One region of the Rossellomorea sp. GAMAL-10_SWC genome, then DNA from elsewhere that is predicted to be linked to it. Evidence: riboswitches for the same ligand, from Rfam matches in the RefSeq annotation. Region 1 holds a riboswitch; each other region holds the start of a gene.

Region 1 (8,508 bases):
AACGCGAAGGAAATTTAATACCAGGAGAAGATCCAAAACTTAAAAAAGTAAAAGATTATAGTATTAAAGTTAATGAACCTCTAAAGTTCCAAAACTTCGCTCTATATCAAGTAGATTATCGAATTGGTGAATTTAGTGCATTTTTATTTACATTACAAAATAAACAAACAGGTGAAAAATTAGGGCCAATAACAGTAGATTTACAAAATCCTAAAGAAGTATATGACTTGAAAAATGGATATAAAGTAGAACTTAAAAATTATTTTCCAGATTTCTATTTTAACTCTGATGGTCAACCTGATACAAAAACGAGAAAACCGAACAATCCAGCGTTTGTATTTAAAATGACTACTCCAAAAACACCAAAAGGTGAAGTAGCATTCGTTGCGATCAAACAAAATATTGAACCTAATGGTGAAAACAAATATAAAATGTCATTTGCAGGTATTGAAACAAAAGATTCAACAGGATTAACAGTACGTAAAGATTTAACTCTTTGGTTACTAGGACTTGGAGGAGCAATCTTTATGATCGGTGTAATTCAAGGAATGTATTGGTATCACCGACGTGTTTGGATCCAAAATCAAGATGGGGAAGTTTGGGTTGCGGCATTTACAAATAAAAACTATTATGGTTTAAAGATGGAATTAAAGAAAGTGTTTAAAGACACAAAAATAGAATTGCCGATTGATCAACAAGCTAATGAATAGTGTTTAACTAGGGGGAAAATATGTACGAGCTAAGTAGTAATTTTTTATTTATCGCGTTTATTTGTTATATTGTAGCTACTTTCTTTTTTGGCGGCTCTTTGAAAACAAATGATAATGGTCCAAATAGATGGGGTACAATTGGAATTACGGTTACATTAATTGGATTCTTATCTCAAATTACTTATTTTATTTTAAGATGGATTGCAGCTGGACATGCACCTGTAAGTAATCTATTTGAATTTATTACATTCTTTGGCATGATGTTAATTTTTGCGTTTATCATGATTTATTTTATGTATCGTTTAAATATAATTGGATTATTTGCATTACCATTGTCAATAATCATCATTGCTTATGCATCAGTATTTCCACATGAAATCAAACCATTAGTTCCATCTTTAAAAAGCTATTGGTTACATATCCATGTAACGACAGCAGCTTTAGGGGAAGCTATTTTAGCAATTAGTTTTATAACAGGACTAATTTATTTAATTAAAAATATTGATCAAAAAGTATCAACAAAGAAAACATTTTGGCTAGAAGCAGTTTTATATTTCTTAGTAACTGTTGTTGGTTTTGTTGTTATTTCAACAGCATTTACTGCATCTGGATACGAAGCAAAATATAATTGGATTAATAAAGATAAAGTACAAGAAGAAATGGTCTTTAATCTTCCATCACTTGTTGGTCCACATAAAGGTGAATTGACTACAAAAGATCGATTTGAAGCCCTTGCTGAAATGCCAGCTATGGTTAATGCTAAAAAATTGAACACTGTAATTTGGTCAGTATTTGCCGGAGCAGCATTATATACAATCATCCGTTTAATTTTAAGAAAACGAATTGGTGCATTTTTACAGCCTTTTGTACAAAAAGTAGATAGTGAATTATTAGATGAAATCGGATACCGTGCTGTAGCAATTGGCTTTCCGGTATTTACACTTGGTGGACTAATCTTTGCTATGATTTGGGCTCAAATTGCTTGGACAAAGTTTTGGAGCTGGGACCCAAAAGAAGATTGGGCATTAATAACATGGTTATTCTATGCAGTATTCTTACATCTGCGTTTCAAACGAAATTGGCAAGGTGAAAAGTCTGCTTGGTTAGCCGTACTAGGATTTGCGATTATTATGTTTAACTTAATTGCTGTTAACTTAATCATTGCAGGCTTACACTCTTATGCGTAATTAATAAAAAGCCCTGTAAAGGATAAACTTTCCTTTACAGGGCTTTTTTTCTAATTTATATTTTCGATCTACATGAATTAAAATTTGGTTCCCTCGAAATGGTACACTTACTTCCTAGTTTTTTTTCACTATTTTATGGAAATAATAAATTCTAAGAATTATGTAAAAATGTTCACAAATTATACTAGAATATACAATTTTTATTATGTAGAATTATGAAGAGGGGGTCGAAATTATGGATCAAAATATAAAAATATTAATAGCAGATGATGAAGATCGTATTAGACGATTATTAAAAATGTATTTGGAACGTGATGGTTATAGTATTGATGAGGCTGAAAACGGCGAGGATGCTTTAAATTTAGCATTGAAGAATGAATATTCCTTAATTGTATTAGATTTGATGATGCCTAAAATTGATGGAATTGAAGTTTGTAGGGAATTACGAAAAACAAAAACAACTCCTGTGATCATGTTAACGGCAAAAGGAGAAGAAACAAACCGTGTTCAAGGTTTTGAAGTAGGGACAGATGATTATATCGTTAAACCATTTAGTCCGCGTGAAGTCGTTCTTCGAGTTAAAGCTCTATTAAGACGTTCTTCCCCTGTACCAGTATTTACTTCCGACAATTCTTCAGCGAAGGATATCGTAGTGTTTCCGCATCTAACGATTGATAATGACGCGCATAAAGTAATTGTTGAAGGGGAAGAGATCAGTTTAACGCCAAAAGAATACGAACTACTGTTGTTTTTAGCTAAGGCACCTGACAAAGTATTTGATCGTGAAACATTATTAAAATCAGTTTGGCAATATGATTTTTTCGGAGATTTACGTACAGTAGACACACATGTAAAACGTCTGCGAGAAAAACTGAGTAAAAGCTCTGAGGATGCTGCGAAAATGATCGTCACTGTTTGGGGTGTCGGTTATAAATTTGAAGTAGGTCAGGAGTAATGATCGTAAGAAGTTTAGTTGGAAAGCTTTGGCTGACAATTATCTTACTAGTCTCTCTTGTATTATCATTCTTGACCTTTGTCTTAATAGGATTTTTTGAAAAATTTTATATTGACCTTCAAGTACAAAATATGAAGGATGATGCCACAAAAATTGCACAATTAATAGAAAATGGTCAACCACTCTCCGATATTGAGTATTTATCAAATAATATTGTTAGTAGATATTCAAGAGTAATCATTTCTATTGACGGTCAAGAGCCATGGTATTCAAATAATACATATGGAATACAGGAGCTACCATTTAAAGAAATTAAAAATGATGAAATCTTAAATAAAACGTTAACTGATCATAAAGAGGTCAGTAAAAGACTTGTTTATGGTGAAAATAGTGAGAGAGAAAAATTAGTAGTAGGTGTTCCATTACATACAAACTCAAAAAATGGAGCTGTATTTATATACCAAACATTACAACCTGTAAAAGTGATGATTCACCAAACGACTAATTTTGTCTTGCTCGCGGCATCGATTGGGATCGTGTTAACAACATTTTTCTCATTCTTTCTTTCTTCTAAAATTACAGCTCCTCTTAGAAAGATGAAAGAAGTTGTAAGTAGTATGACTTCAGGGAATTTTAATGTGAAAGTACCAATCCATTCAAGTGATGAAATTGGAGAACTTGCGTATTCATTTAACAAGATGAGTAAACAATTAAATTTTAATATGAATGCATTAAAACAAGAGAAGGAGAAGGTTTCTAATATTATTACAAGTATGGTAGATGGTGTAATTTCGATTGATAAAGAAGGTCAAATCGTGACATCGAATCCACCAGCTGAACGCTTTTTGAAAATGCTTAATGATGATCAATTTGAAGAACCTTCTTCACTTGTTTTAACGAAGGAACTATTAGATTTATTTGTATTAGTCGTCGAAAGTGAGAAAAAGCAATTTATAGAATTAAATTTCGATCAAGGCAATTGGCAAGTTTTAATGTCGCCTCTTTATAATCAAACAAATATAAGAGGCGTTGTAGCGGTGATTCGTGATGTTACAGAACAAAGACGGTTAGAAAAGATGAGAAAAGATTTTATAGCGCATGTTTCTCATGAACTACGAACGCCTATTTCCTTATTACAAGGTTATAGCGAAGCGATTGTTGATGGTGTAGCAGAATCCAAGGAAGAGATGCAAGAATTGTCACAAATCATTTATGATGAGTCACTTAGAATGGGTCGATTAGTAAATGATTTGTTAGATTTAGCAAGAATGGAGAACGGATTTACTGAATTAAATAGAGACTTCGTTCCTCTAGTACAATTTGTTGATCGGATTTTACGCAAGTTTAAAGGTTTAGCAAAGGAAAAAAATATTAAGTTATTTGGAGAAATCGACAACATTCCGCATTTAAATATCTACATAGATGAGGATCGGATGGAACAGGTTTTTACAAATTTAATTGATAATGCAATAAGACATACAAATGAAAATGGAAGAATTATTGTTTCAGTAAATCAAAATGAAAGATCAACTACATTTAATTTTATTGATTCAGGTGCAGGGATTTCAAAAGAAGATTTACCATTTGTATTTGAACGTTTTTATAAAGCGGATAAAGCTCGTACAAGAGGTAGAAGTGGCACGGGTTTAGGTTTATCAATCGTTAAAAATATTGTAACAGCACATGGTGGATCGATTCAGGTCTATAGTGAAGAAGGACAGGGAACGACATTTAAAGTTAAAATACCGCATAATTTACGAATGAACGAAAAAGATGTAGAGTAATCTTGTTTCATATAAAACATATTACCTTTAAGTTTAGAGACGATATCACTGCAAAACAAACAAAAAACAAAAAAAATTAGTAAAATAATAAACATATAAAGAAAATAATTGAATTCTTACCAAATTTATCTTACGATTGAATTAATGAAATATTGATGAGTTTAGTGCAAGTATTGCTTAAAAGGGAATCTGGTATAATCCAGAACTGTCCCCGCAACTGTAATGTGAACGAAACGAATAGCCACTGTTCTTTAAGAATGGGAAGGTCGGAGTAGGTTGAAACAAAGTCAGTAGACCTGCTAAATTCATCCTTGTTCAATTCTTCGGGGAGTAAGAATTTGAAGCAGCAGTTGCAAGAATTCTTGTATTTATATGTTGTTTCAGCCCCATTCAAAATGAATGGGTTTTTTTATGCTTTCCAAAATAATAGGAGGATTTAAATGAAGAAGTTTTTATCAAGTTTTATCATTATGTTATTGTGTTTAGGATTATTTGGTTGTAATAATGATACCACACAAAAAAAATCGAATGTAAGTAAGAGTGAACAAGCAACTTTTCCAATGACTGTAAAAGATGCAACGAACAAAGAAGTTAGCTTTAAAGAGGCACCTAAAAGAATCGTATCACTTATTCCAAGTAATACTGAAATCTTGTTTTCTATTGGTGATGGCAAGGATGTAGTAGGGGTAACAGATTTTGACAATTATCCAAAAGAAGTAAAATCAATTGATAAAGTTGGCGGAAATAATGCCGATATGACTTATAATGTTGAAAAAATTATTTCATTAAAACCTGATTTAGTTTTAGCGCATGAATCAAGTTTAGGAATTTCTGCTGACGGTTTAGAACAGATCAAACAAGCGGGGATTAATGTTTTTGTTGTAAAAAATGCTGCAACTATTAATGACGTGTATGATACAATTCAACAAGTTGGAGAAATAACGGGAAAAACTGAGCAATCGAAAAAAGTAGTAACTGGTATGAAAACAAAATTAGATGAAATTAGCAAAAAAACAGCTAAAGCAAATACAAATCCAAAGGTTTGGCTTGAAATATCAGGACCACCTGAAATATATACAGCAGGTAAAGGTACGTTCTTAGATGAAATGCTTTCGATTGTTCATGCTAAAAACGTAGCTGAAAGTGAAAAAGGTTGGGTTAAGTATAGTGAGGAATCAGCTATTAAAGCGAATCCTGATGTGATTTTAACTACTTATGGATATTATGTTCCAAATTTAGAAAAAACTGTAATGGCTAGGAAAAACTGGCAAACAGTAAACGCAATTAAAAATCACCGTGTATATGATGTTAATTCAGATACAACATCTAGACCTGGTCCAAGACTTGCAGAGGGAGTCGAAGCAATTGCAAAGGCGGTTTACCCAGAGCTTTATAAATAATACATATTTAATCTTTTTAATTCCATTTATCTTATTAATTTTTTTATTTATTTTAGGGGTTTCGATTGGGTCTACATCGATTCCCTTTTCTTCTATTATTTCTAGCTTTTCAGATGCTCTATTTAAAACTGATTATGTTCCAGCTGATATTCAAACAATTGTCATGAATATACGAGTGCCAAGGGTAATGTTAGCTGGATTAGTCGGTGCTAGCCTTTCGTTGGCAGGTGTTGCATTTCAAGGAATACTTAAAAATCCATTAGCTGATCCTTTTACATTAGGTGTCTCTTCAGGTGCCTCTGTAGGAGCAGTGGTTGTTTTATTTTTTCAAATAAGCTTACCTTTTGTAACTTATTTTACTTTGCCAGTTGTTAGTATATTATTTGGATTTGGAACACTCATCTTATTATTACTATTTGTTCGAAAACTAGATCCATCTCTTAATGTAGAGACAATCATACTAGGTGGCATTATAATAAGTTCGTTTTGTTCTGCATTATTATCATTATTTATAACTTTTTCAAATAATGAATTACGTACAGTAATTGGCTGGTTAATGGGTAATATCGGTGGGAGGGGCATTCAGTACTCTCTTAGTTTATTACCGTTTTTAATCATTTCTTTCTTAATTTTATTTAGTCAAAATAGGCAGCTAGATGCGATGACATTTGGTAGCACAAATGCAAAACATATTGGAATTGATGTAAAAAAATCCACTTATTTAATTTTGTTAACTGGTAGTATTTTGTCTGGTGCAGCAGTAGCTGTTTCTGGAACAATTGGATTTGTAGGATTAGTTGTTCCGCATTTTACTAGAACTTTGGTAGGGCCATTACATAAAAAATTACTTCCATTATCAATGATCAATGGCGCAATATTTTTAATCGGGTCGGACATATTATCAAGAGTTGTATTAGCCCCAAGAGAGTTACCAATCGGGGTAATTACTTCATTAATTGGTGCTCCAATATTTGCATTAATATTACTATCTTTGAAAAGAAATAGGGGAAAAGTATGATTAAATGTCAAGATATCTCATATTCATATGATGGAATTCATACTGATTTGGATGAACTGTCTTATTCTATTAATCAAGGAGAATGGCTAGGAATTATTGGTCCAAATGGGAGTGGAAAGTCAACGTTTTTAAATATTCTTAGTGGACTTTTTAAACCGTCTAAAGGAAATGTCATGTTAGATGGAGAATTTGTATCTAGTATGTCTAATAAACAAATAGCAAAAAAAATTGCTGTTTTATCACAACAAAATTCCTATACATATTCTTATGAGGTAAAAGAAACAGTTAAACTTGGACGTCTTGCTCATTCGTCTTCCTTTTTTCCTAGCTGGTCCACAATCGATGAAACTGCAGTCAATAACGCAATGATGATGACTGGTACTAAGAAGATGGAAAAAAGCCTCATAAATGAAATTAGTGGTGGTGAGCGTCAAAGAGTATTTCTTGCTCAATGCTTTGCTCAGGAAACACCATATATTTTTTTAGACGAACCAAGTAACCATTTAGATTTAATGCATACAATTAAAATTTTAGATGTTTTAAAGGAATTACAAAAACATGAGAATAAAACGATCGTAACTGTTTTTCATGACTTAAATTTAGCAAGTCTTTACTGTGATCGATTAGTAGGATTAAAGGACGGAAAAATTTATATCGAAGGAAAAACAGACTCAGTTTTAAGTGAAGATTTATTAAAAGGTTTATATGACACATCTTTTCAAATTTTAGATAATCCCGAAACAAATAAAAAAGTCATTATTTATAAAAGTAATGTATTGTAAATTAAAATTGAAAAAAGGAGAGATTTTTCATGAAAATTTATACAAAAACTGGGGATAAAGGTCAGACTAGCTTAGTAGGCAAACGAGTTGACAAAGATGATTTAAGGGTAGAGTCATACGGGACAATTGACGAAGTAAATACAATCGTTGGTTACGCAATGACATATTTAGATCATGAAGATACGAGAGATATTTACAATTCACTTCAAAAGATCCAACATGAACTATTTGACTGTGGTGGAGATTTGGCAGTAGTAAAGGATAGCATCCCTTTTAAAACGACAGAGAAAATGGTTGAAGAGCTTGAAACATTAATCGATGAATATATGGAAGCAACTCCCCCATTACAACGTTTTATTTTACCAGGTGGGTCAAAGCCTGCTGCAATCATTCATCAAGCAAGAGCGGTAACAAGACGTGCCGAAAGAACGGTCGTAACATTAATGAAGCAAGAAAATATTCATCTTCCAGTATTTTTATATTTGAATCGATTATCTGATTATTTCTTTGCACTTGCAAGGTTAATCAACACACGTTTAAATATTAAGGATGTAGAATACGAGCGAGGAGCAATCGTATTTCGAACTGATAAAAAATAAATAAGAAAAATAGTGATTGAATAGTTAAATTTTTCTAATCAATCGCTATTTTTTTGTATAAATAAGATTTTTC
Region 2 (8,508 bases), 1.2 Mb from region 1:
TCGTGTCATTTATTTCCTCTTTCAAGACAATTCCTTTTTCAACAAGATTACCTAACACATCATAAATACGCGCTCTAGGTATACCTGAGTCCTTGCTAACTTGGTAGGCTGTTACAGGTCCTTGTTTAACGAGTGATACATAAGATTTAGCTTCATATTCGTTAAAACCTAATTTTTTGAACTGTTGCACTAGATCTTCCATTTTTTCGCACTCCTATTTTTTGTTTATGTAATAAATTTACAATAACTATTTACAGATAGCAATTTGTTAGTTACTATTTCAGTAGTGACTATTTTGAAAGGTTGATAGAAATGCATCTAGACTCATCTTTATTAATTATTTTAATTTGTTTTGGATTTTTAGCTTCATTTATTGATTCTGTTGTTGGGGGTGGTGGGTTGATTACACTACCAGCATTATTATTCACTGGACTTAACCCTGCAGTGGCTGTAGCTACCAATAAATTAGCAGCGACAATTGGCTCTCTAACAAGTACATTAATGTTTTATCGTTCTGGTAAAATCGAATTAAAATCAGTGCTTAAATTTTTTCCACTCTCATTTGTTGGCTCATTATTAGGTGCATACACTGTACATTTGTTAAACCCTGAAATGCTTAAGCCATTGATGTTAATTATGCTCGGAGCAGTAGCAATTTTTACTATTTTCAAGAAAGATTGGGGAAGCATTTCAACACAAAAAAACTTACCCAATTATCAATTCATTATTTTTTTAGTTACGATATTTGCGATTGGCTTTTATGATGGGTTCATTGGACCTGGAACAGGATCATTTTTAATTTTTGCTTTTTTAATGATTGGGTTTGATTTTTTAAAGTCTGCAGGCAATGCAAAATTTTTAAACTTTAGTAGTAATATTGCTGGATTGTTAATGTTTATGTTTTTAGGAAAAGTAAACTACACTTATGGAATCATAATGGGAATTGCACAAATTGCAGGCGCGATATGTGGATCGAAATTTGCGATAAAAAAAGGAAGTGGATATGTACGTGCTCTTTTTATTGCAGTAACCTGTTTACTATTAGTGAAGAATATTTATGATTATATTCAATAACGTTTAAAATACTGATCTTCCTACAAGCTCACAATATAAAAGTGTACCTTAAAATAACCATTGATTGATCAAATAAATAGGAAAATAGAACTAGATTCTAAAAAAGCATTCCTGTTTATCGAATGGGGTACCTGTAGAGGGTTGAATTATAAAATGGACAGACGTAATTTAAGTGAATCTTGTTATAATATTATTCATTTTTGCTTTTCTAATAATGATTTTAAATGTTAATATGTTTGAGCAGGTTTATAAGATCAACAAACTTTAGTAATTGGTTATTCTTGAGAAGTTAAAAATATTTAAGAGCTAAGTTTGAAAAAAAGTTCAAATGATTCTTATAATTGACAAGGTTGTATTTCAACAGCAAAAAAGCACCCAAGTTTATTAACTGAGGTGCTTTTTTTTGATACTTTTAGATCACTTAAATCCAAATTCTTTACTCTAGAAGCAACAAATCTAAAGAGATTCAATTGAATTGGGTTTTATAGATTTGAAAATTTTGTGACAAAATATAATCAAGCGAACAAACAATATCTTATTATAATAAAATTTATTGAATTTGATGAAAATGTGAGGTAAGATTGTTTGGTCTGAAAATTAGTCCAATTGAGAAACTTTATACAAATTATTAATCGGAGTTGTTGTTTATGTCACCAAGAGTACCTAATACTTTTATAATCATTCTAGGTTTTATGTTATTTGCACTGTTTTTTGGAGCAGGAAATCTAATTTTTCCACCCATACTTGGACAGTTAGCCGGAAAAAACTTATGGATCGCCAATGCAGGCTTTTTAGTTACTGGAGTTGGATTACCATTGTTAGGTGTTACAGCTTTTGTTTTTTCAGGTGAAAAAAATTTGCAATCTTTAGCTAGACGTGTACATCCGTTGTTTGGTATTGTATTTACTACGGTTCTTTATCTAGCAATTGGTCCATTTTTTGCTATCCCTAGATCAGGGAATGTATCGTTTGAAATTGGCGTTAAACCTTTTTTATCAAATGATGCAAGTCCTGGTGCATTAATCATATTTACAATTTTATTTTTCACAGTTACATGCTTGTTATCACTTAATCCTACAAAGATTATTGATGTAGTAGGAAAATTTCTAACTCCTATTAAATTAACGTTTATCGGATTGCTTGTTGTTATCGCTATTGTTCATCCAATTGGGAAATTTCAAGAGCCATTTAAAGGGTACACAACAAATGTGTTTTTTAAAGGTTTCCAAGAAGGCTATTTAACAATGGATGCTCTTGTAGCTTTTGTTTTTGGAATTATTATTGTAAACGCAATTAAAGGAAAAGGAGTTACGACTAAAAAACAGCTTATGATCATTTGTGGAAAGTCAACAGCAATAGCTGCTTCACTTTTAGCAATAATCTATTCAGCTCTTACATATATGGGGGCTTCTAGTGTTGAGAAACTTGGTCGACTAGATAATGGAGCTGAAGTTTTAGCGAAAGTTTCAGACTATTATTTTGGTTCTTATGGGGCAATATTATTAGGTTTAATGATTACAGTGGCATGTTTGACTACGAGTGTAGGTCTAATCACTGCTTGTTCTACTTTTTTTCATGAATTGTTTCCAGCCATTTCTTACAAAAAAATTGCGATTATTATGACTGTATTTAGTACTCTTATAGCAAATATAGGGTTAACACAGCTAATTAAAGTTTCGATTCCTGTATTAATGACACTATATCCTATCGCTATATCCTTAATTTTCTTAACATTCTTACACTATACTTTTCAAGGTAGGTCAGAAGTGTATCAAGGTAGTTTGATCTTAACTTTTATTGTGAGTCTATTTGATGGGTTAAACTCAGCTGGAATACAGATTGAAGTAATTCATCATCTTTTCAATAAGTACCTCCCGTTGTATAGTTTAGGTTTAGGTTGGATATTTCCAGCTATTATTGGTGGTTTTATTGGTTATTTTATTAGTATTTTACGTAAGAAAAATAAGAAAAATATTCCTAGTTCAATTCGAAAGATCAGTTAATTATAGGAAGATAGAGCAGGTTTTTAACTGTAAATATTCTAAAGTAAGTTAGTAATGGTTTTAGGGGAGAAGTTTTTAAGTTTGATTCAAAAAGTGACACTTGTTTCATCAGAAAGGGGAGGAAATAGAATGGTACAAAAGGAATTGAAAAAAGGATTGAAAGCGCGCCATATTCAGATGATTGCTTTGGGCGGAACAATCGGTGTAGGTTTATTTATGGGTTCAACGAGTACAATTCATTGGACGGGCCCTTCAGTAATGCTTGCTTATGCAATTTCGGGGATTTTTATCTTCTTCATTATGCGTGCAATGGGGGAAATGCTATACCTAGAGCCAAGTACAGGTTCATTTGCGACATTTGGCCATAAATATATACACCCTTTAGCAGGGTATATGACTGCTTGGAGTAATTGGTTCCAGTGGGTTATTGTTGGAATGTCAGAAATTATTGCAGTTGGGGCATATATGAAATACTGGTTTCCAGACCTACCTGCTTGGATACCAGGAATTATTGCAATTGTGATTCTTGGTGCAGCAAATTTAATTTCCGTTAAATCATTTGGTGAATTTGAATTTTGGTTTGCAATGATTAAAGTCGTTACGATTTTATTAATGATTGTTGCAGGGTTTGGTCTTATTTTCTTCGGTCTTGGAAACGGTGGAAATGCGATTGGACTATCTAACCTTTGGAAAAATGGCGGATTCTTTACAGGTGGTTGGTCAGGTTTCTTCTTTGCACTTTCACTAGTTGTTGGAGCTTATCAAGGCGTTGAATTGATTGGTATTACAGCTGGAGAAGCAGAAAATCCGAAAAAAACATTAAAAGATGCGATTCAAAGTCTTATTTGGCGTATTTTAATTTTCTATATTGGTGCTATTTTTGTAATTGTAACAGTTTTCCCTTGGGATCAACTAAATTCGATTGGTAGCCCGTTTGTTGTAACTTTCGCAAAATTTGGTATTACAGCTGCAGCTGGAATTATTAACTTTGTCGTAATCACTGCTGCATTGTCTGGTTGTAACAGTGGTATTTATAGTGCAGGTCGCATGCTTTATACATTAGGTATAAATGGACAAGCACCAAAATATTTTACAAAAGTCTCAAATAACGGAGTGCCTTTATTTGGTACGTTCGGTGTACTAATTGGTTTAGTAATTGGCGTTATTTTAAATTTTATTGCACCAAAAAACTTATTCGTGTATGTATACAGTGCAAGTGTACTTCCTGGGATGATCCCGTGGTTTGTCATCTTAATTAGTCATATTCGTTTCAGAAAAGTAAAAGGAGATGAAATTAAAAATCATCCTTTTAAAATGCCTTTTGCACCATTTACTAACTACTTAACATTAGCCTATTTAGTTATGGTATTGATCGGTATGTGGTTTAATGATGACACACGCATCTCACTTATTGTAGGGATTATTTTCTTGGCAATCCTTGTCATTTGTTTCTATGCTTTTGGTATCGGAAAACGTGTACCATTAGATGCTCAATCAGATGAAGAAATAGCTAATTAATACATTACTTAGTTTGATGGTAAGATGTTTCTTTGAACATAGCTATTCAATAAAAAAATAAATTTTATAAACAATCAATGCGTTCGTATGATTAGATCAAACAGTAATTAAACTGGATGAGATTAGTATACGAACGCATATTTTAATTACTTGAATTACTAAATCAACAGCATTTATTTAATCCAAAATAAAAATTTTTTTAAAATAGAACGAAAAATAAAAAAATATTTTGACTATTTTTGCATTTTATGACAAAATGATGAAAACTAAATAGTAGGGAATAGGTGTAAATGAAGTTCAAAGTTTGAAATCATTTACTTAAAAGGGAAGTTTGGTTTAATTCCAACACGGTCCCGCCACTGTAATAGAGGAGTAAATAAGAAGATGCCACTTATTAAAATAGGGAAGGCTTTTATTTACAAAGATTCTTAAGTCAGGAGACCTGCCTATTCTAACGACGCTGTTTGACCTACGAGAGATAGGGAGGTGCCTTATGGAAAGAAAGCTTAAGTTAACGTATTCTAATTATTTATGTTTTCCAACTTAAAGGCATTTTTGTCTCTTATGAGATAAAAATGCTTTTTTATTTTAGTTAAAAGGAGAGGGAAAAGATGGTACAAATAAGTAATCTAGGATATCCGAGAATTGGTGAAAATCGTGAATGGAAAAAAACGTTAGAAAGCTTTTGGCAAAAGAAAATTAATCAAGAAGAATTTGAGAAGGAAATGAAATCACTAAGATTAAGCTCAATAAAAAAACAGTACGATTTAGGTGTGGAACTAGTCCCTGTAAATGATTTTACGTTTTATGATCATGTGTTAGATTTTGCTACTATGTTTGGTTGGATTCCTGGTCGATTTGGTGAAATAAATGAAAGACCAAGTCTAGATACGTATTTTGCATTAGCAAGGGGTAGTAAAAACATTGTAGCTTGTGAAATGACGAAATGGTTTAATACAAACTATCACTATATCGTTCCTGAATATCAAAAAGAGAAGCAATCTAAATTGCTATTCAATAAGCCATTAGAAGCATACAAAGAGGCTCTAATTGAGCTTGGTATAAAAACGAAACCTGTCATTCTAGGAATCTATTCATTTGTACAGTTAGCAAAAGGTTACCAGGAAGAAGAAAAACGAAACATAATTAATAAACTAGTAAACCTCTATATACAAATGCTTAAAGAGCTAGAGAATGAAGGTGTTGAGTGGGTACAAATTGATGAACCATGTTTTGTGTTAGAAGAGTCAAGCGAAGATATTCGTTTTATGAAAGAAGTTTATGATCAAATCGCAAAAGCTGTACCTACATTATCAATTATGCTTCAAACTTTCTTTGAAGCAGTTGAACAATATAAAGAACTAATTTCATTCCCAGTATCAGGTATTGGTCTTGATTTTGTTCACGGTAAAGATGGAAATTTAGAGTCGATCCTGAAGTACGGATTTCCAAATGACAAGGTATTAGGCGTAGGAATACTTAATGGGCGTAATATTTGGAGAAATGATTTAAATGATTCCATTGATTTTTTAAATTCTCTTAAAAAAGAAATAAGTCCAAAAGATTGGTGGATTCAACCGTCTTGTAGTTTGCTTCATGTACCAGTTACAAAAGTTGAAGAGAAATTATTAAATGAAACATTGTTCGAGGCATTATCGTTTGCTGATGAAAAATTAGAAGAGTTAGTGATACTAAAAAGTTTATTTATAAACAAAGCGAGCATGTTTGAAAATGAAGTTAAATATGCAAGTAATTGTTTAGTAAATTTAAAACAGCTTAGCAAAAAAAATCATTCAACTAGTAATGAACTGGAATCCATTAATGAAGAAGATTTTAGAAGACCAGTACCATTCCATTTAAGATATCCATTACAAAATAAAGTAATGAATTTACCGATTTTACCAACGACTACAATTGGAAGTTTCCCTCAAACGAAGGAAATTAAACAAATAAGACAGCAATGGCGCAAAGGAACAATTGATGATTCAGAATATATGAATCAAATTAAATTGAAAATTAAAGAGTGGATTGAGATTCAAGAAAATATTGATATGGATGTATTAGTACATGGTGAGTATGAACGTACGGATATGGTTGAATATTTTGGTGAGAAACTAGAGGGATTTGCATTTACGAAAAAAGCATGGGTTCAATCTTATGGATCACGCTGTGTTAAACCGCCAATTATTTTTAGTAAAGTTGAATTTACAAAGCCAATTACTGTAAATGAAACTGAGTATGCACAAAGCTTAACAGCTAAATCAGTCAAAGGAATGTTAACAGGTCCAGTTACAATATTAAATTGGTCGTTTGTTCGTGAGGATCGTACAAGAGAAGAAATAGCAAATGAAATTGCACTAGCTTTACGTAAAGAAGTAAAAGCACTTGAAACGGCTGGCATTTCAATTATTCAAGTTGATGAACCTGCAATTCGAGAAGGTTTACCATTGAAGCAAAAAGATTGGGGTCAATATTTACATTGGGTAACGAGAGCATTTCGTTTAGCTACTTCAAGCGTCCGAAATGAAACACAAATACATACTCATATGTGTTATAGCAATTTTAGCGATATTATGGACACAATTATTGATTTAGATGCAGATGTTATTTCAATTGAACATGCAAGAAGTCATCAAGAATTTTCTACTTATTTAGCTGAGTCCCCTTATCCATTTGGAATTGGTTTAGGCGTGTATGATATTCATAGTCCGAGGGTACCATCGGTTGAGGAAATAGAAGAAAATATTATTAGTTCTTTAAAAGTGTGTGATGCAAATAGATTTTGGGTTAATCCAGACTGTGGTTTAAAGACGCGCAATGAAACTGAGGTAATAGATGCCTTAACAAATATGGTAAAATCTGCGAAAAAAGTTCGAGAAAAATATTATTCAATTATTTAATGATAGGGTGAAATCGATGAGTGGTAGATATGTAAAAGAATCCAGAGTATTTGATAGTAGTAGAATATTTCCAACTGATTTAAATAACCATGGTACATTATTCGGAGGAAAAATGCTTGCCGCTATGGACTTAATTGCCTCCATTTCAGCTACAAAGCATTCAAGAATGGAATGTGTAACCGCATCGATGGATTCAGTAGAATTTTTATGTCCAGTTCGTGAAAGTGACTGCATTTATTATGAATCGTTCGTGATCTTAACGGGCTCAAGCTCAATGGAAGTATTTGTTCGAGCTACTGCCGAAGACCTACTTTCAGGTGAAAAAAGAGTTGCTGCAACATGTTTTGTAACATTTGTTGCACTAAAAGATGGAAAACCACATAAAGTAGTAGAGGTTATTCCAGAAACTGAGGAAGAAATTAAATTACAGCAATTAGCATTTAAACGATTAGAAAGTCGCCAATTAAGAAAGAAATTGAGTAAGGAATTGGCATTAATTTGGAATGAATAAAAAGAAAGCATTGAAATCATACTAAAAGTAAGCTAAGATTAAATTAATATTTTTAAGGAGGCATCAAATTTAGACACTATGTACAATATCCGATAACTTTTTAAGCTAATGAATTTTATAGCAAAAAAGTACTCTGCCTGAAATCAGAGAAATTGGATAACTATGTCTATTTATGAGCCTATACTAATATTAAATTAATCCATTGTCTTAAATGCATGGTTTATTTACTATTATATTTCATTTGAAATAAATTCTAACGTATATATATTTTTATATATACATGGCTTATTAAATCACATCCAATTTACACACAGGCAGATACTGCTTGTGTGTTTTTTATTTTCTATCTTAAAAAATACTTTCGAAAACAGATTGGATTTTTAAGCAGAATGATCTTTTAAAATCGGATGGAGTGAAGTATATGTTTATTATAAAAGCATCGAATATAGAAATAGAATTAAATGGGAAAACAATTTTTAAAAATGGAAACTTAGACATAAAA
Region 3 (8,508 bases), 670 kb from region 1:
CCTATATAAACCAACACCAGGACAAGAAAAAGAGAATTCCAGAATATTTGAAAATGCTGGTGCTTCAGTAACAGTAAAGTCGTTAAATGAATTAACTTTTTATATTAATCGAATTCTTTTCAAATCAAATCATTTAGAACAAATGAAATCATCTTTAACCGCATTAAATAAAGGATTTAGTTCACAATTAATTGTCAATGATATTTTTAGTTCCATTTCTTAAGAGTGTTATGACTAATAACTTTATGAATACGTAAAAACACCACAAGGTAAAGAGTTTCCTTGTGGTGTTTAGTTTTAATAAGCTAATGATCAATCCTAACAAACTGATATTGGTTTTGTAAACAATGTTCAATAAATCTCTCTAACGCTTTTATTGTATGAATAGGAGCATCCTCGTCTGCACCAAATGTATCTCCATTATCATGTAATAAAATAATTGCTCCTGGTTTCGTTTGATTTAACAAAAGACTATAAATGCCTTCACTTCCTTTTTTACTACTCCAATCATTTGCCATTACAGACCATAAAATAATTTTAAGCTTTTTCTGAAATAGAAGTGGAAGTGAAGCTAACCCCCAAGGTGGTCGATAATAAAGTGGGTTATCGTTCGTTATTTTCTTAATAATACTTGCAGTCTTTTTTATTTGATTTTTTAATTGTTTTGGACTGAGAAACCAATTACATTTATGTTTATAATTGTGTATTCCGATTAAGTGACCATCTTCATGTATTCTTTTAATGATCGTAGGATACTTTTCTGCCGCTGAACCTAATACAAAAAAAGTTGCTTTAATCGAATGACTTTGGAGTAAATCTAAAAGTAAATTCGTATAAACTGGATGTGGACCATCATCAAAAGTTAAAGCAATTCGTTTTTGACTTTTAGAATAAACTTGATGGATTGAAAAGAATTTAAATAAACGTGTTAGTAAACTCGGGATTGGTCCATAAAGAATAAATAATAATAATAGTAACCCCCCGATAATGATGAAAATTCTAAGCATAAATTCTCCTTAACTACCTTTAAATAATAATAATCATATAACATTATTATAGTCCAATTTATATTTTGTTGGTAATTAAATGCAGATAATATTATGATAAAATAAAATTGTGCTCTCGAAAAGTGAGTAGATGGTAAAATGAGAATGATTAAAGTTTAGCACTAAATTTATAGATGTAAATAAGAAGTCATCAATTGAAATAGAAAAATCAGTCTCGGAAATTTTAACGAATATTAATTTTCTGAAAAAATGAATTTCTCTTTTGTAAAAAGGGATTAAACCAATTACATAGAATTAATACAATATACGTTTCAAATTTTCCATTTTTAATTAATGAAGTTTAAAAATGGCATTGAAATACATACACAAAATTGGAAAATAATTTTGTGTAAAGAATAAAAATTTTGAGGTGAACATTATGATCGTAGTTACAACTGAAAACATTGAAGGGTATAAACTAGTTGAAGTAAAGGGTCCTGTATTTGGAGTTATTGTACGTAGTAGAGGACTTGGTGGCGATATTTTAGCTGGTCTAAAAAGTCTTGTTGGTGGAGAAATCAAACAATACACTGCAATGCTTGAGGATGCGAGAAAAGAAGCAATGGATCGAATGACTAAAAATGCTAGTGAAATGGATGCAAATGCAATTATCATGATGCGTTTTGATTCAGGTGAAATAGGGCAAAACATGAGTGAAATTGTCGCTTATGGAACGGCAGTAGTAGTCGAGAAAATATAATAAAAAAAGTGCGGACAATTTCACGGACAAGTTTACAAGAAAACCCACGAAGAGTTCTCTTTTTACTTGTCCTTAAATAACAATAAGTTTTAAAAAAAGAAATGAAGATATTTAATTTCTTTTATATCTATAATAATTCAATTACTTAAAAAAGATGAAGTTATTGGAGGATAGCGTTTTCCTTAAAGTAGTTTAATAACCTCTTGAAATATTAATTCTGATAGACTAGAATAATAATATCTAATAAATATCTAATAAATTGAATATTAATTTGTTAACAATTCGTTAAGATGCCTTAGGGCTTAATAGGGAATCTGGAGCATTACCAGAACTGTCCCCGCAACTGTAAGTGTGGACGAAATAGACAAACCACTGAAACGTTTATATGGACGTTACGGGAAGGGTCTAAAGTAGGAAGATACACAAGTCAGGAGACCTGTCTTAGCTTTTAAAGTTTCGATTTCTTCGGGGGTTGAGAAGATGAAACGTTTGGACAAAAAGGATTATTTATTAACTTTCTTTGTGCTGGCGTTTTATCCGTTCAACTTATGTTGAACGGATTTTTTCGTTTTAATGATTCTAAATCATTTTTTTATGCCTATAGTATGCCTCTACAAGAAACAAGTCTTTTTAAAAATTGAATAGATTAGGATTGGTGCACTATGAAAATAGTGCTTAATAGGGAAGTACGGTTTAAATCCGTCACGGTACCCGCCACTGTATGGGGAGTTCATTGCAGATGTCACTGAAGGAATTTGGGAAGACGCAATAGAATGATGAACCTAAGTCAGGAGACCTGCCTTTACCTAATAGCTTCAATCAACCTACGGGAACATAGGTAGAAGTGCTGAACTTACATCGCTATTTTTTTGTGTGTATTTATTCTGCACCCCTATGTCCATAGGGGTGCTTTTTTTATGAAAAAACGAAAGGGAGTATGTTACATGACTACTTGGAATTTACAAGGGACGAAACACCATGTCCTCATTTGTAACGGCAGCAGCTGTATGAGAAAGGGTGGGGAGGAAGCGACACAAGCAATACGGAATGAAATCACCAATTTAAGCTTAGATTCAATCATACATACTACAAGAACGAGATGCAATGGAAGATGTAAGGATGCACCTGTTGCCATCGTCTATCCTTCAGGGACTTGGTATAAAAACGTAACCCCAGAAGTGGGAACTACGATTGTAAAGCGTCATCTGGCTGAAGGCCATTGCCTTCAGGAGCATTCGATCTATCAATATTCCGAAGCTGGATTCATACATCCAGAAGGGTCGGAATGTATCGAAGGAATACAAAAAGCGGTTAAAGAAAAGATTTAACAGCGGATAGTAGCTGGATTCTAGTTTGAAATTGTGGAAGGTGGCGTAATAGTGTGAAAGGTAAATTATTGGTTATTGGTTTTGGCCCTGGTGATGAAAAACATATTACCGGACGGGCAAAGGAAGCCATCCAAGAAAGTGATATCATTATCGGCTACAAAACCTACGTTGATTTAATCAAGGGATTAATAGCCGGAAAGCAAATCATCAGCACAGGAATGACAGAAGAAGTGAGCCGTGCCCAGGAGGCTGTGAAACAAGCTGAGCTCGGTTACACGGTAGCTGTCATTTCGAGCGGTGATGCTGGTGTTTATGGAATGGCAGGACTTGTTTACGAAGTGCTAGTTGAAAAAGGTTGGAAAAAAGAATCAGGGGTAAAAGTGGAGGTGGTCCCTGGCATTTCTGCCATCAACTCCTGTGCTGCTTTATTAGGCGCGCCGGTCATGCATGATGCCTGTACGATTAGCTTAAGTGACCATTTAACACCGTGGAGCTTGATCGAGAAACGAATCGAAGCGGCCGCTCAAGCTGATTTTGTGATTGCCCTATACAATCCAAAAAGCGGGAGAAGAACACGTCAGATCATGGAAGCACAAAAAATTCTATTAAAATACCGCTCGCCAGACACCCCTGTAGGATTGGTAAAGAGTGCCTACCGTGATAGTCAAAAGATCGTCTTAACAAATTTACAAGAAATGTTAGAACATGAAATTGGCATGTTAACTACCGTTTTAATAGGCAACTCTTCAACATTTTTCTACGATGAATTGATGATTACTCCGCGTGGTTATCAGCGGAAGTATACATTAAATCAGGCAATTCAACCTTTGAAACCGCATCAGCGTCTGCAAAAGGAAGCTGAACCATGGGCATTGGAGCAAATGGAAGATGTAATGCCAGTAAACAAGAAACTAGTCACCCCAACCTCTGTGAAAGAGTCGCCAAGAGAGTTGGCTGAGGAAGCCTTGCAAATGATCCTTGGTGAGACCTATGGACAAACCCAAGGTTTAATTGTGAAGCAAGACTTTCAATCTATTTTTGAGGTAGCGGTCAGCCCTGGTGTCGCCAATAAAAAATTTACCGCGCATCAGATGGTCATTCTTTCCGAAATTGTCGGAAAAGAAGGAGTCATGGAATACACACAAGACCATTTTATGAAGCTGCAAATTTTAACCTCTAAGCCTGATGAGATTATTGAAAAACTAACGAGAGCCAACTTTTTGATTGCTCCTGTTGGCGACGTATTAACCGTAAAAGCCTGTGATTTTTGTGACGGAGAAAAGAAGGATTCCATCCCTTATGCCGATGAGCTACAAGAAAGGCTTGGCGGCATGGAACTCCCAAAAGAATTGAAACTTGGTGTGAATGGCTGCGGCATGGCTTGTTATGGAGCCGTAAAAGAAGATATTGGCATTGTCTATCGTAAGGGAGCGTTTGATTTATTTTTAGGAGCCAAGACAGCTGGAAGAACCGCTCATAATGGCCAAATCGTAGCTGAAGGAATCGCACCGGACAAAATTGTCGGGGTCATAGAGGGAATTGTTCAAGAGTACCAACAAAAGGCGTATCCAAATGAACGTTTCTATAAATTTTTTAAACGGGTCAAAGAAGTTCAAGGTTTTGTGTACCAGGATATCACACCAAATCTTAAAATCGAAGCAGCTGTTTGCGGGGAATAAAGGAGAGAAGTCTAGCGATAATTGGCAGGTAAGGCATTTACAAACAAAGGGGAGGAAATATTTTGAGAGCAATTTTATTTGTGGGGCATGGAAGTAGAGATCAAGAAGGAAATCAGCAGGTTCGAGAGTTCATCCGTGAGATGAGAAAGACTTGGGAAGATTCTTTCCTGGTCGAGACGTGTTTTTTAGAATTTGAACAACCAACAGTGAATCAAGGCATCGATCTATGTGTGGAGAAAGGGGCCGACCATGTTGTCTTGATTCCGATCATGCTCTTACAGGCAGGACACTCCAAAATTCATATTCCAGCAGCTATTGATGAGGCAAAGAATAAATATCCGTTTGTTCAATTTACTTATGGCCGACCAATTGGTGTTCATGAGGAAACATTTGAAATTCTAAAAACTAGATTAATGGAAATTGGCGAGAATGTAGAAACCATCGAAGACGATACGGCTGTCCTTTTGTTAGGACGTGGCGGAAGCGATCCTGATGCGAATAGTGATTTATATAAAATTGCTAGATTACTATGGGAAAAAACAAACTATAAAATCGTCGAACCTGCTTTTATGGGGGTGACCAATCCTTTAGTGAACGAAGGGATTGAGCGCTGTATTAAACTTGGAGCAAAAAAAGTAGTAATCCTGCCTTACTTTCTATTCACTGGCATCCTGATTAAACGGTTAGAAGATATGATGGTACCTATTCAAAATCAATATTCCGCGGTTGAAATTAAGTTGGCTGACTATTTTGGTTATCATCCAAAATTACAGACTATTTTAATAGATCGGGTGGAAGAAGCCCTCCGTGATGAAGTGAAGATGAACTGTGATACCTGTCAATACCGTCTTAATGTGATGGAACATATCGATCATCACCACCACCATGATCATGACCACGATCATCATCATGACCATCACCATGATCACGAACATGCAGTGCAAAAGGCTGGAGATAGAGGATGATTTTCGTGTTAGCCGGAACAAGTGATGCAAGAGCCCTTGCTTTAGAAATAAAAAAGGAGGGGTTCGATCTCCTGGCCTCAGTTGTCACAGAAAATGCAGCGGTTGAATTAAGGGAGTCAGGGATACGTGTTCAAGTAGGAAGATTAACGGATAAAGACATGGTGAGGTTGATTGACACAAAAGGGATTCTAGCGGTTGTCGATGCCAGTCATCCGTTTGCGGAAGAAGCTTCCAAAAACGCAATCAAGGCGGCCGAAACGGCGGGAATCCCCTATGTTCGATATGAACGGGAGTCACAAAATTTCCAATATGACAAAATGAAAGTCGTAGAAAGCTACGAGGAAGCTGCCGAGCTTGCATTGGCCAATAAAGGCGTGGTGATGTTGACGACAGGTAGCAAGACGCTTCAAATTTTCACAGAAAAACTATTAGGTAACCCGGACATTCGCTTGATCGCTAGGATGCTGCCTCGTGTGGATAATATGGAAAAATGTGAGCAGCTAGGGCTACCGCAAAAAAATATTATTGCGATCCAGGGCCCATTTTCAAAAGAGTTTGACAAAGCTCTATATAAGCAATATGGCGTGTCCTTAATGGTGACTAAAGAGAGTGGGAAAGTCGGATCTGTCGATGAAAAGGTGGAAGCCGCCAAGGAACTGGGGATTGAGGTTATTCTTATTGGCCGCCCGAAACTGAATTATGGCACCGTCTATGCTAATTTTATCGAAGTCATTGCAGAATTACATAAAAAGATTGGTTCCACACCAATCGTCACAACAGAACTATCATTTTAATACAGGAGTGAGAGAAATGGATTTTCGTACCGAATTTAAACCGTTAACCGTCCAACCGGAACAGATTGAAGGTAGAAGTTTTGAAATGATTAATGAAGAAATTGGGGAGCACCCTTTTACTGAGGAACAATATCCAGTTGTTCAGCGTATCATCCATGCATCCGCTGATTTTGAACTTGGGCAAAGCGTCCTTTTCCATCCTGACGCTATTCAGTCCGGTATTCGGGCGATTAGGAGCGGGAAAATGGTAGTTGCAGATGTTCAAATGATTCAAAGTGGGGCAAATAAAGCTCGAATTCAAAAATTTGGAGGAGAAATTAAAGTCTATATTTCCGATCCGGATGTCGTCCAGGAAGCCAAACGGCTGAATACAACAAGGGCGATTATTTCGATGAGGAAGGCAATCAAAGAAGCAGATGGCGGTATATTTGCCATTGGGAATGCCCCAACCGCTTTACTCGAACTTATCCGCCTGATTAAAGAAGGAGAAGCAAAACCTGGTCTTGTCATTGGATTGCCTGTTGGGTTTGTTTCTGCGGCTGAGTCAAAAGAAGAACTAGCTAAGCTCGATATCCCATTCATCACCAATATTGGCCGGAAAGGTGGCAGTACAGTGACCGTTGCTGCATTAAATGCCATTTCCATTATGGCTGAACGGGGATAACCCATGCAGGAAGTACCAAAAGGAAAGCTACGGGAAGGGTATACGACTGGGGCTTGTGCAACAGCAACCACTAAAGCAGCGCTGACGGCATTAATTACCGGTGAACCGCAAACAGAATCAACGATATACTTGCCCGTTAAGCGGTTTGCAACCTTCCAGGTAGAAAGATGTGAAGTAACGGAACAAACGGCTACCGCCAGTACGATAAAAGACGCGGGGGATGACCCAGATGCCACCCACGGGGCCTTGATTGTTTCCACCGTGTCATGGCTCGATGAACCAGGCATCGTGCTTGATGGAGGAATTGGAGTTGGCCGCGTTACAAAGGACGGCTTGCCGGTCCCTGTTGGCGAGGCCGCGATTAACCCCGTTCCCCGCATGATGATCCGTGAGACAGCCGAAGGGGTATTAAATGAATTCGGGATTACAAGAGGCATTAAAATCGTCATTTCCGTACCAGCCGGTGAAGAAATCGCCAAAAAAACACTCAATGGACGCTTAGGAATCGTTGGCGGGATTTCTATTCTTGGAACCCGCGGGATTGTCGTTCCTTTTTCCACAGCCGCTTATAAAGCCAGTATTATCCAGGCTATTAGTGTTGCCCGGGCAAGTGGCTGCGAGCACGTTGTCATTACAACAGGCGGACGGAGCGAGAAAAATGCCATGAAGCAATTTCCCGAGCTGTCTGAGGAAGCTTTTATCGAAATGGGTGACTTTGTCGGTTTTACCCTTAAACAATGCAAAAAGCAAGAGGTAAAGAGAGTTTCGATGGTAGGCATGATGGGAAAATTCTCAAAAGTGGCAATGGGGATCATGATGGTCCACTCAAAAAGTGCCCCGATAGATTTTGATTTTTTAGCTGAGGTGGCAAGCCGAACCGGTGCTGATGCTAACCTGGTCGAGGAAATTCGAACTGCCAATACGGCATCACAGGTTGGTGATTTGATGACAGCACAGGGTCATCTATCCTTTTTCGAAATGCTTAGCGACTATTGCTGCCTCGCTGCTTTAAAGGAAGTCGATGGGGGGATCGACATAGATACGACCCTATATACCATGAAGGGGCAATTGTTAGGAAAGGCGGTGCGAAAAAGTGGCATCAATTAAAATGATCGGCATTGGGGACGAAGGGAAAGTCAGCCTGCTCCCGATGTACGAAAAGTGGATTAATGAAAGTGAACTATTAATAGGAGGAAAAAGACAGCTTTCTTTTTTTTCTGAATTCGCCGGCGAAAAAATGGCGATTGAAGGCGGGCTTAATTCTCTAGTGGAACAGTTGCAGTCGGAAACGAGAAACGTAGTGATTCTAGCTTCCGGAGATCCATTGTTCTA

Evidence for each region. A riboswitch is a leader RNA that binds a small molecule or an ion and turns the genes downstream of it on or off. The one in region 1 is predicted to bind cobalamin.
Region 2: another riboswitch for cobalamin. It lies ahead of metE (5-methyltetrahydropteroyltriglutamate--homocysteine S-methyltransferase); the one in region 1 lies ahead of V5E38_RS11955 (ABC transporter substrate-binding protein).
Region 3: another riboswitch for cobalamin. It lies ahead of V5E38_RS08565 ((2Fe-2S) ferredoxin domain-containing protein); the one in region 1 lies ahead of V5E38_RS11955 (ABC transporter substrate-binding protein).

The regions. Positions count from the first base shown of each region.
Region 1 is NZ_CP144911.1:2,427,664-2,436,171, reverse strand. Features, by position in the region: gene resB (cytochrome c biogenesis protein ResB) at 1-710, shown strand, start outside; gene ccsB (cytochrome C assembly family protein) at 731-1,897, shown strand; gene V5E38_RS11965 (response regulator transcription factor) at 2,133-2,852, shown strand; gene V5E38_RS11960 (ATP-binding protein) at 2,852-4,636, shown strand; cobalamin riboswitch at 4,782-4,954, shown strand; gene V5E38_RS11955 (ABC transporter substrate-binding protein) at 5,077-6,036, shown strand; gene V5E38_RS11950 (FecCD family ABC transporter permease) at 6,002-7,054, shown strand; gene V5E38_RS11945 (ABC transporter ATP-binding protein) at 7,051-7,836, shown strand; gene V5E38_RS11940 (cob(I)yrinic acid a,c-diamide adenosyltransferase) at 7,866-8,435, shown strand.
Region 2 is NZ_CP144911.1:1,246,216-1,254,723, forward strand. Features, by position in the region: gene V5E38_RS05965 (TrmB family transcriptional regulator) at 1-202, opposite strand, end outside; gene V5E38_RS05970 (TSUP family transporter) at 313-1,074, shown strand; gene brnQ (branched-chain amino acid transport system II carrier protein) at 1,722-3,077, shown strand; gene V5E38_RS05980 (amino acid permease) at 3,207-4,595, shown strand; cobalamin riboswitch at 4,861-5,059, shown strand; gene metE (5-methyltetrahydropteroyltriglutamate--homocysteine S-methyltransferase) at 5,207-7,495, shown strand; gene V5E38_RS05990 (acyl-CoA thioesterase) at 7,512-8,006, shown strand; gene abc-f (ABC-F family ATP-binding cassette domain-containing protein) at 8,428-8,508, shown strand, end outside.
Region 3 is NZ_CP144911.1:1,753,398-1,761,905, forward strand. Features, by position in the region: gene V5E38_RS08550 (MGDG synthase family glycosyltransferase) at 1-223, shown strand, start outside; gene V5E38_RS08555 (polysaccharide deacetylase family protein) at 306-1,007, opposite strand; gene V5E38_RS08560 (YbjQ family protein) at 1,426-1,746, shown strand; cobalamin riboswitch at 2,018-2,204, shown strand; cobalamin riboswitch at 2,383-2,564, shown strand; gene V5E38_RS08565 ((2Fe-2S) ferredoxin domain-containing protein) at 2,691-3,074, shown strand; gene cobJ (precorrin-3B C(17)-methyltransferase) at 3,128-4,753, shown strand; gene V5E38_RS08575 (sirohydrochlorin chelatase) at 4,816-5,718, shown strand; gene cobK (precorrin-6A/cobalt-precorrin-6A reductase) at 5,715-6,512, shown strand; gene V5E38_RS08585 (precorrin-8X methylmutase) at 6,529-7,176, shown strand; gene V5E38_RS08590 (cobalt-precorrin-5B (C(1))-methyltransferase) at 7,180-8,283, shown strand; gene cbiE (bifunctional cobalt-precorrin-7 (C(5))-methyltransferase/cobalt-precorrin-6B (C(15))-methyltransferase) at 8,285-8,508, shown strand, end outside.